One region of the Streptomyces sp. NPDC048338 genome, then DNA from elsewhere that is predicted to be linked to it. Evidence: riboswitches for the same ligand, from Rfam matches in the RefSeq annotation. Region 1 holds a riboswitch; the other holds the start of a gene.

What was found. A riboswitch is a leader RNA that binds a small molecule or an ion and turns the genes downstream of it on or off. The one in region 1 is predicted to bind glycine.
Region 2: it holds a riboswitch for glycine, as region 1 does, so the genes downstream of both, gcvP (aminomethyl-transferring glycine dehydrogenase) here and gcvT (glycine cleavage system aminomethyltransferase GcvT) in region 1, are expected to answer to the same signal.

Annotation. Positions count from the first base shown of each region.
Region 1 is NZ_JBICYQ010000008.1:281,912-286,776, forward strand. Features, by position in the region: gene ACGFZF_RS20585 (enhanced serine sensitivity protein SseB) at 1-335, opposite strand, end outside; gene ACGFZF_RS20590 (AAA family ATPase) at 597-1,268, opposite strand; glycine riboswitch at 1,410-1,521, shown strand; gene gcvT (glycine cleavage system aminomethyltransferase GcvT) at 1,692-2,816, shown strand; gene gcvH (glycine cleavage system protein GcvH) at 2,917-3,297, shown strand; gene glyA (serine hydroxymethyltransferase) at 3,319-4,578, shown strand; gene ACGFZF_RS20610 (L-serine ammonia-lyase) at 4,737-4,865, shown strand, end outside.
Region 2 is NZ_JBICYQ010000011.1:9,857-14,721, reverse strand. Features, by position in the region: gene gcvP (aminomethyl-transferring glycine dehydrogenase) at 4-2,889, opposite strand; glycine riboswitch at 3,072-3,170, opposite strand; gene ACGFZF_RS24550 (PRC-barrel domain-containing protein) at 3,234-3,650, shown strand; gene ACGFZF_RS24545 (DNA polymerase IV) at 3,681-4,865, opposite strand, start outside.

The DNA of each region.
Region 1 (4,865 bases):
GGGGCGCCGACGGTGCCGCCGGGGTTCACGGCGATGCCGAGCTGCGGCGGCAGGCCGCGGGCGAACTCCCGGGCCGGGGCGACGGTGAAGGACATGTGGCTGCCGACGCAGGCGAGGAACTGCTGCTCGGAGCTGAAGACGGGGACGTACGGGAAGCCGTCGATCTCCATCGTGGGCAGGTCGAGGTCGGTGCTGTCGGGGCCGCCGCCGTTCGGCAGGGGCACCCAGATCGGGCTCCGTCCGAGCACCTCGACGAGCCGGCCCCCGGCAGCGGGGTTGCCCAGTGAGGCGGCCAGCACCTCTTCGAGCTCGTTGCCCGGCCACGTAACGTCCACGGTTCTCGGTTCCCCTTCTCGCGCGAAGTCGTCACGCGCCCTCGGGGCAGAACCCTAACGCCGCCCTGACCTCGCCGTGGCCAGATACGCACGGAGCGCCTCGGTCCGTATCACCGTGCGCGCGCGTCGCCGCCGGTCGGCGGCCCCTCCGCGCGGCTCCGTACGGCCCCCCGCGCACGGTGCCGGGCCGAAATCCGCCGGGGCCCGGGGCGGCCGTCCCCACTCGCCCCCTTTCGGATCCGCCGTGGATCCGCCGGGCTCTCAGTCCTCGTCGCGGAAGGCGATCCGGCGCAGCGCGTCGGCCGCGTCCCGGTCGAGGAGGGTCGCCGAGGCGCATCCCGGGGGCAGGCTGCCCGACTCCACGGCGCGCAGCAGGCGGCCGACGGCCCGTCGGTGCCGGGCGAAGGCGTAGCCGGAGACCCCGCGGCCCCGCTCGCGCTGGCCCTCGCGGGCGGCGGCGGGGGTGACGTCGAGCATGATCAGGTGCAGGGCGCGCCCTCTTCGGCGGGCCTCGCGGGCGAGCCAGGCGCGCACCCAGGACTGGGTGCCGCAGTCGTGCACGATCACGCTCCGGCCGGCGCGCAGGTCCCGCCGCAGTCCGGCGTAGTGGGCGACGCGGACCAGTGGCCGGTAGACGGCGTAGGGCAGGAAGCGCGGCATGAGTGCCTCCCAGCGCTCCCGGGCGTCCTGCGAGTCGACTCCCCGGCCCTCGGCCGCGCGGGCCATCAGGGTCGACTTGCCGCTGCCGGGCAGCCCGGAGACCACGACCAGGTCACCGGCGGCGAAGGTCAGCGCCCGCGGCCCGCGGCCGGCCCGCTCGCGCAGGTCCCGCAGCAGAGGCGTGGCCTTGCCGCGCCGGCGGGTCCTGGCCCGGGCGCGTCCGGCCGGCAGTCCGGTGTCGGCCGCATAGGCGCCGGTCCGCTGGAACGTCATCGCTACTCCCCCTGTCGGGCCCTTGGGGAGCCCTTGCCCAAGAAGTGTAAAGAAACGGTAATGCGGCACAAGCGATTTGCCGATGAGACCCCGCGTGCAATGATGTGCGCGCCAAGCGCACACAACCGCATATCGGCCGCTCGAATCCGCGCGGGAGAGTCCTGGACAGGCTGTAGCACTGCTGTAGCAGTCCGGGCGCCGAAGGAGCAAGACCCTCCCTTGAATCTCTCAGGCCCCGTACCGCGTGGATGAGGCAGATCTGAAAAGCGAACCGCCCCGGGAGCACCGGTGCGGCTCCACCCAAGGTGCAAGCCGAGGATGCCCTCGGTGAACCTCTCAGGTTCCATGACAGATGGGGAGGATTGTCCTCACCCGTCATGCATGTCGTGCCCTGCACGCCCCCTGGGACTTGGGAGCCACCCCATGAGCAACGCCCCCCGCCTGACCGCCCTCGATGCCCTGCATCGTTCGCTGGGCGCGACCATGACCGACTTCGCCGGCTGGGACATGCCGCTGCGCTACGCCAGCGAGCGCGACGAGCACAACGCCGTCCGCACCAAGGCCGGTCTGTTCGACCTCTCCCACATGGGCGAGATCACGGTCACCGGTCCGCAGGCCGTCGAGCTGCTCGACCACGCGCTCGTCGGCAACATCTCGACCGTGGGCCTCGGCCGCGCCCGCTACACGATGATCTGCCAGGAGGACGGCGGCATCCTCGACGACCTGATCGTGTACCGGCTCCAGGAGCAGGAGTACATGGTCGTCGCCAACGCCTCCAACGCGCAGATCGTCCTCGACGCCCTCACCGAGCGCGCGGCCGGCTTCGACGCCGAGGTCCGCGACGACCGCGACGCGTACGCGCTGATCGCCGTGCAGGGCCCGGAGTCCCCCGGCATCCTGAAGTCCCTCACCGACGCCGACCTGGACGGCCTGAAGTACTACGCCGGCCTGCCGGGCACGGTCGCCGGGGTCCCCGCGCTGATCGCCCGTACCGGCTACACCGGCGAGGACGGCTTCGAGCTGTTCCTCAAGCCCGAGCACGCCGAGGGCGTGTGGCGGGCGCTGACCGAGGCGGGCGCCCCGGTCGGCCTGATCCCCTGCGGCCTGTCCTGCCGCGACACGCTGCGCCTGGAGGCGGGCATGCCGCTGTACGGGCACGAGCTGACCACCTCGCTGACGCCGTTCGACGCCGGTCTGGGCCGGGTCGTGAAGTTCGAGAAGACGACGAACGACGGCGCCTTCGTCGGCCGCAAGGCGCTGGAGGCCGCCGCCGAGCGCGCCGCGGGCAACCCGCCCCGCAAGCTCGTCGGCCTGATCGCCGAGGGCCGCCGGGTCCCGCGGGCCGGCATGCAGGTCGTCGTGGACGGCCAGGTCGTCGGCGAGGTCACCTCGGGTGCCCCGTCCCCGACCCTCGGAAAGCCGATCGCCATGGCGTACGTGGACGCGGCGCACGCCGAGCCCGGCACGCAGGGTGTAGGTGTGGACATCCGCGGCACCCACGAGCCGTACGAGGTCGTCGCGCTGCCGTTCTACAAGCGCGAGAAGTGACGTTCCCCCGGGCCGCCGGCGCCCGGGTCCATCTCACTTCACGTCTCATCTGGCAAGACCCACGTTCATCAGCACTCCCCCGATCCAGGAGAATCAGGTCATGAGCAACCCCCAGCAGCTGCGTTACACCAAGGAGCACGAGTGGCTGTCGGACGCCGAGGAGGGCGTCTCGACGGTGGGCATCACGGAGTTCGCGGCCAACGCGCTCGGTGACGTCGTCTACGCCCAGCTTCCCGAGGTCGGCGACACGGTCACCGCGGGCGAGACCTGCGGCGAGCTGGAGTCGACGAAGTCCGTCAGCGACCTGTACTCCCCGGTCACCGGCGAGGTCGTCGCCGCCAACCAGGACGTCGTGGACGACCCGTCCCTGGTGAACACCGCTCCGTTCGAGGGTGGCTGGCTGTTCAAGGTACGCGTCGCCGAGGAGCCGAAGGACCTGCTCTCCGCCGACGAGTACGCCGAGTTCTCCGCCGGGAACTGAGACCCCTTAGGGATCGAATTCATGTCGCTTCTGAACACCCCTCTCCACGAGCTGGACCCCGACGTCGCCGCCGCTGTCGACGCCGAGCTCCACCGCCAGCAGTCCACCCTCGAGATGATCGCCTCGGAGAACTTCGCTCCGGTCGCGGTCATGGAGGCCCAGGGCTCCGTCCTCACCAACAAGTACGCCGAGGGCTACCCGGGCCGCCGCTACTACGGCGGCTGCGAGCACGTCGACGTGGCCGAGCAGATCGCGATCGACCGGATCAAGGACCTGTTCGGCGCCGAGTACGCCAACGTGCAGCCGCACTCCGGCGCCTCCGCCAACCAGGCCGCCCTCTTCGCGATCGCCCAGCCGGGCGACACGATCCTCGGCCTGGACCTGGCGCACGGCGGCCACCTCACCCACGGCATGCGCCTGAACTTCTCCGGCAAGCAGTTCAACGTGGTCGCGTATCACGTGGACGAGGCCGGTCTGGTCGACATGGCCGAGGTCGAGCGGCTCGCCAAGGAGCACCGCCCCAAGGTGATCATCGCGGGCTGGTCCGCCTACCCGCGCCAGCTGGACTTCGCCGAGTTCCGCCGGATCGCCGACGAGGTCGAGGCGTACCTGTGGGTCGACATGGCCCACTTCGCGGGCCTCGTCGCGGCGGGTCTGCACCCGAACCCGGTCGAGTACGCGGACGTGGTGACCTCCACCACGCACAAGACGCTCGGCGGCCCGCGCGGCGGCATCATCCTGGCGAAGAAGGAGTTCGCCAAGAAGCTGAACTCCTCGGTCTTCCCCGGCTTCCAGGGCGGCCCGCTGGAGCACGTGATCGCGGCCAAGGCCGTCTCCTTCAAGATCGCGGCCTCGGAGGAGTTCAAGGAGCGCCAGCAGCGCACGCTGGACGGCGCCCGGATCCTGGCCGAGCGTCTGGTCCAGGACGACGTCACCGCGCACGGTGTCTCCGTCCTCTCCGGCGGCACGGACGTGCACCTGGTCCTGGTCGACCTGCGCAACTCCGAGCTGGACGGCCAGCAGGCCGAGGACCGTCTCCACGAGGTCGGCATCACGGTCAACCGGAACGCGATCCCGAACGACCCGCGTCCGCCGATGGTCACCTCGGGTCTGCGCATCGGCACGCCGGCGCTCGCGACCCGCGGTTTCGGCGACGAGGACTTCCGTGAGGTGGCCGACATCATCGCGGAGACCCTGAAGCCCGGCTTCGACGCCGTGGCGCTGAAGGCCCGGGTGACCGCGCTCGCGGACAAGCACCCGCTGTACCCCGGCCTGAAGTAGTTTCGTACCCTTTTGTTCGTACGAATCTCCGGGGCACCGCGCACACTGGACTGTGAGCGCGGTGCCCCGACCCGTGTGCCTCCCGCGCGCGATGTACCTGCTCTGTTCTGCACCACCCCGGCAGACAACGGCGTCTACCACCCACAAGGAGTCCCCCCGTGGCCATCTCGGTCTTCGACCTGTTCTCGATCGGCATCGGGCCGTCCAGCTCCCACACGGTGGGCCCGATGCGCGCCGCCCGGATGTTCGCGCGCCGCCTGAAGAACGAGGGTCTGCTCGCCCACACC
Region 2 (4,865 bases), on a different contig from region 1:
TGCTCAGTTGTCGTACTCGTCCATCGGCGGGCAGGAGCAGACCAGGTTGCGGTCGCCGAAGGCCCCGTCGATCCGGCGGACCGGCGGCCAGTACTTGTCCGCCGCGGACACGCCGGCCGGGAAGACCGCCTCGTCACGGGTGTACGCGTGGTTCCACTCGCCGCCCAGCGCCGCCGCGGTGTGCGGCGCGTTGTGCAGCGGGTTGTCGTCGGCCGGCCACGTGCCCGACGCGACCTTCTCGATCTCGCCGCGGATGGCGATCATCGTGTCGCAGAAGCGGTCGAGCTCGGTGAGGTCCTCGGACTCGGTCGGCTCGATCATCAGCGTGCCGGCCACCGGGAACGACATCGTCGGCGCGTGGAAGCCGTAGTCGATCAGGCGCTTGGCGATGTCGTCGACGCTGACACCGGTCGCCTTGGAGAGCGGACGCAGGTCGACGATGCACTCGTGGGCGACCAGGCCGGCCGGTCCGGTGTAGAGCACCGGGTAGTGCGGCTCCAGGCGCTTGGCGATGTAGTTCGCCGCCAGGACGGCCACCTGCGTGGCGCGCTTGAGGCCCTCGCCGCCCATCAGGCGGACGTACGACCACGAGATCGGCAGGATGCCGGCCGAGCCCCACGGGGCGGCCGAGATCGGGCCGACGCCCGTCTCCGGGCCCGCGGTGGGCTGCAGCGGGTGGTTCGGGAGGTACGGGGCGAGGTGGGCGCGCACACCCACCGGGCCGACGCCCGGGCCGCCGCCGCCGTGCGGGATGCAGAAGGTCTTGTGCAGGTTCAGGTGCGAGACGTCGCCGCCGAACCGGCCCGGCTTCGCGAGACCGACCAGGGCGTTGAGGTTGGCACCGTCGACGTACACCTGACCGCCGGCGTCGTGGACCTCGGCGCAGATGTCGGCGACGTGCTCCTCGAACACACCGTGGGTGGAGGGGTAGGTGATCATCAGCACGGACAGCTCGTCGCGGTACTGCGCGATCTTGGCCCGCAGGTCCTCGATGTCGACCTCGCCGTCGTCGGCGGTCTTGACGACCACGACCTTCATGCCGGCCATCACGGCGCTGGCGGCGTTGGTGCCGTGCGCGGAGGACGGGATGAGGCAGACGGTGCGCTGGAGGTCGCCGTTGGCGCGGTGGTAGGCGCGGACGGCCAGCAGGCCGGCCAGCTCGCCCTGCGAACCGGCGTTCGGCTGGATCGACACCTTGTCGTACCCGGTGACCTCGGCGAGGCGCTCCTCCAGCTCGGTGATGAGCGTGAGGTAGCCCTGGGCCTGCTCGACCGGCGCGAAGGGGTGCATCTGGCCGAACTCGGGCCAGGTCACCGACTCCATCTCGGTGGTCGCGTTCAGCTTCATGGTGCAGGAGCCGAGCGGGATCATGCCGCGGTCGAGGGCGTAGTCGCGGTCGGCGAGCTTGCGCAGGTAGCGCAGCATCGACGTCTCGGAGCGGTGCGCGTGGAAGACCGGGTGGGTCAGGTACGCGTCGGAACGGAGCAGTCCGGCGGGCAGCGCGTCCTCGGCGAGGGCGTCCAGGGCCGCGACGTCGGCCTCGACGCCGAAGGCGGACCAGACGGCGGCGAGCTGGGCGCGGCCGGTGGTCTCGTCGCAGGACACGGACACGTGGTCGGCGTCGGCGCGGTAGAGGTTGACGCCGGCCTCGCGGGCGGCGGCCACGACCTCGTCGGCCTTGCCGGGCACGCGGACGGTGACGGTGTCGAAGAAGGTGTCGGTGACGACCTCGACGCCGCCGTCGCGAAGGCCGCGGGCCAGGATGGCGGCGTAGCGGTGGGTGCGCTCCGCGATCTGCTTCAGGCCGTCCGGACCGTGGTACACGGCGTACATGCCGGCCATGACGGCGAGCAGGACCTGGGCCGTACAGATGTTGCTGGTGGCCTTCTCGCGGCGGATGTGCTGCTCGCGGGTCTGCAGGGCCAGGCGGTAGGCGCGGTTGCCGTCGGCGTCGACGGAGACGCCCACGAGGCGGCCGGGCAGCGAACGGGCGTGCTTGTCCTGGACGGCCATGTAGCCGGCGTGCGGACCGCCGAAGCCCATGGGGACGCCGAAGCGCTGGGTGGTGCCGACGGCGATGTCGGCGCCGAGCTCACCGGGCGAGGTGAGCAGGGTGAGGGCGAGCAGGTCGGCGGCGACGGTGACGATGGCGCCGAGCTCGTGGGCCTGGTCGACGACGGCCTTCAGGTCGCGCACGGCGCCGGAGGCACCGGGGTACTGGAGGAGGACGCCGAAGACGCCGCGCTCGGCGATCTCGGCCGGGATGCCCTCGCCGAGGTCGGCGACGACGACCTCGACACCGGTCGGCTCGGCGCGGGTCTCGATGACGGCGATCGTCTGCGGCATGGTGTCGGCGTCGATGAGGTAGACGCCGTTCTTGACCTTGCCGACCCGGCGGGACAGCGCCATCGCCTCGGCGGCGGCGGTGCCCTCGTCCAGGAGGGAGGCGCCGGAGGTGGGCAGACCGGTCAGGTCGGCGACCACCGTCTGGAAGTTGAGCAGCGCCTCCAGGCGGCCCTGCGAGATCTCCGGCTGGTACGGCGTGTACGCGGTGTACCAGGCGGGGTTCTCCATCACGTTCCGGAGGATCACCGGCGGCGTGAAGGTGCCGTAGTAGCCGAGGCCGATCATCGGGGCGAGGACCTGGTTGCGGTCGGCGAGGGTGCGCAGCTCGGCGAGGACCTCGGCCTCGGTGCGGGCCGCGGGCAGGCCGAGCGCCTCGGCGTTCTTGATCACGTCCGGCACCGCGGCGTCGGTGAGCTCGTCGAGGGAGCCGTAGCCGACCTGCGCGAGCATCTTGGCCCGGGCTTCGGCGTCGGGCCCGATGTGCCGCTGCTCGAACGGGATGCCCTGTTCGAGCTCGGAGAGCGGAGTGCGGTTGGCGGTCATGTACGGAGGCCTCCTGGTCGTCACGACCTGCGAGGGGCACCACGGCGCGGGTACCCGGACGGCCTCCCCCTCTGTCATCTCAACCTGAGAGTTTCACCGGCATGCCGAAGGAGCACGCCGGCTTTCACCGTCGGTGAGGGCGGAGGTCGATGGACGACTCCCGCCCTGCTTTCCAGAGTGACCTCGTCCGTGCGGTACAGGGGCCTGAGAGATTCCGGGGAGGATTTGCTCCTTCGGCGCCTCCGAAAGGTTTCTCCGGAGGACTCTCCCGCACGGGGTCAGCAGCCACAGCCAGCCTACCAGCGAGGTTCCGCTCCCCGTCGCTCAAGTGGCCGACATCCCAGATGTGCACTTTCGTAGTCCTTGTAGAGCAGTTGCGACCAGTTGGAGGGACCGTGCAGACCGACATCGATCCGCGCAGCCTGATCGGCCGCAAGGCGTTCGACCGCAACGGACACAAGATCGGCACCGTGGACGAGGTGTACCTGGACGACGCGACCGGAGTTCCCGAATGGGCGGCGGTCCGTACGGGCCTCTTCAGCCGGGACGCCTTCGTCCCCCTGGAGCCCAGCGAACTGGTCGGCGACGGCCTCCACATCCCGTTCGAACGCGCCCTGATCAAGGACGCCCCCGACTTCGGCGTGGGCCGGCACCTCTCCCCCGAGCAGGAGCTCCAGCTCTACCGCCACTACGACATCGCCCTCCCCCCGCCGCCCCCGGACCGCGACTTCGGCCGCCTGGCGGGGCAGGGCGACGCCTGACCGGCCTCCGGGTCGTCGCCGCGGCGAGGGTCAGGGCCCTCCGGGCCCCGGCCCCGTCCGGGCGGCCGCCACACCCGTCGGCCCGCCCTCGACCAGGGGCAGCGGGTCCGCCGGCGCCAGGTCCGGGTCGTCGACGAGGAAGGTGCGTACGCGGCCCGGCGCCGAGCCCGGCTCCTCGAAGCGGACGGTGACCCGCCCCACTCCGCTGCCCTGCACCCAGCCGGCGCCGAACACGGAGTGCCGCACGTCGTGGCCGGGTGCCCAGCGGCGCTCGGCGGCGGACGGCTCCGGTTCCGGCACGGCCGTCTCGGCCTCCCGTGCCGCCGGGCCGGTCTCCGGATCCGCCCCCGCCGGGTCCGCCGAACCCGGTCGCGTCCCCGTCTCCTCCGCCCGCGCCTCCGCCTGGGCGAAGAGGTCTTCCTGGGTGTAGTCCGCCAGGCCGCTCACGCCGACGCCGAGGAGCCGGATCCCGCCCGTCGTGTCCACGGACTCCAGCAGCCGGCCCGCCGCCTCCCGGACCACCACCGGGTCGTCCGTCGGTCCGCGCAGGGTCTCGGACCGCGTGAGGGTCGAGAAGTCGTACCGCCGCACCTTGAGGACGATCGTGCGCCCGGAGTGCCCGGAGCCCCGCAGCCGGCCCACACAGCGCTCCGCCAGCCGCTCGACCTCCATGCGGATCCGCAGCCGGTCGTGCAGGTCCACGTCGAAGGTGTCCTCGACCGAGACCGACTTCGCGTCCCGCTCGGCCACCACGGGCCGGTCGTCGTACCCCTGGGCCATCCGGTACAGGGACGTCCCGTGCGCCCGTCCGAGCAGGCGTACGAGCTCGTCCTCGCCCGCCTCCGCGAGGTCCGACACCGTGGTCATCCCGGCCCTCCGCAGGTGCTCCCCGGTCGCCGGTCCGACCCCGGGCAGGATCCGCACGGACTTCGGGCCGAGCAGCTCCCTCTCCGTCCCGGGTCGGATGAGCACGAGCCCGTCGGGCTTCGCCTCCTCCGAGGCGATCTTCGCGATCATCTTGGAACCCGCAAGCCCCACCGACCCCGTCAGCCCCGTGGCCCCGAGAATGTCCCTGCGCAGCCGCTCACCGGCCTCCCGCGCGCTCGCGGCGTCCTCGGCCGCGCCCCCGGCCTCCAGGTCCACGAAGGCCTCGTCCAGGCTCAGCGGCTCGACGAGCGGGGAGAGCCGCCCGAGCAGTTCCATGACCTGTTCGCT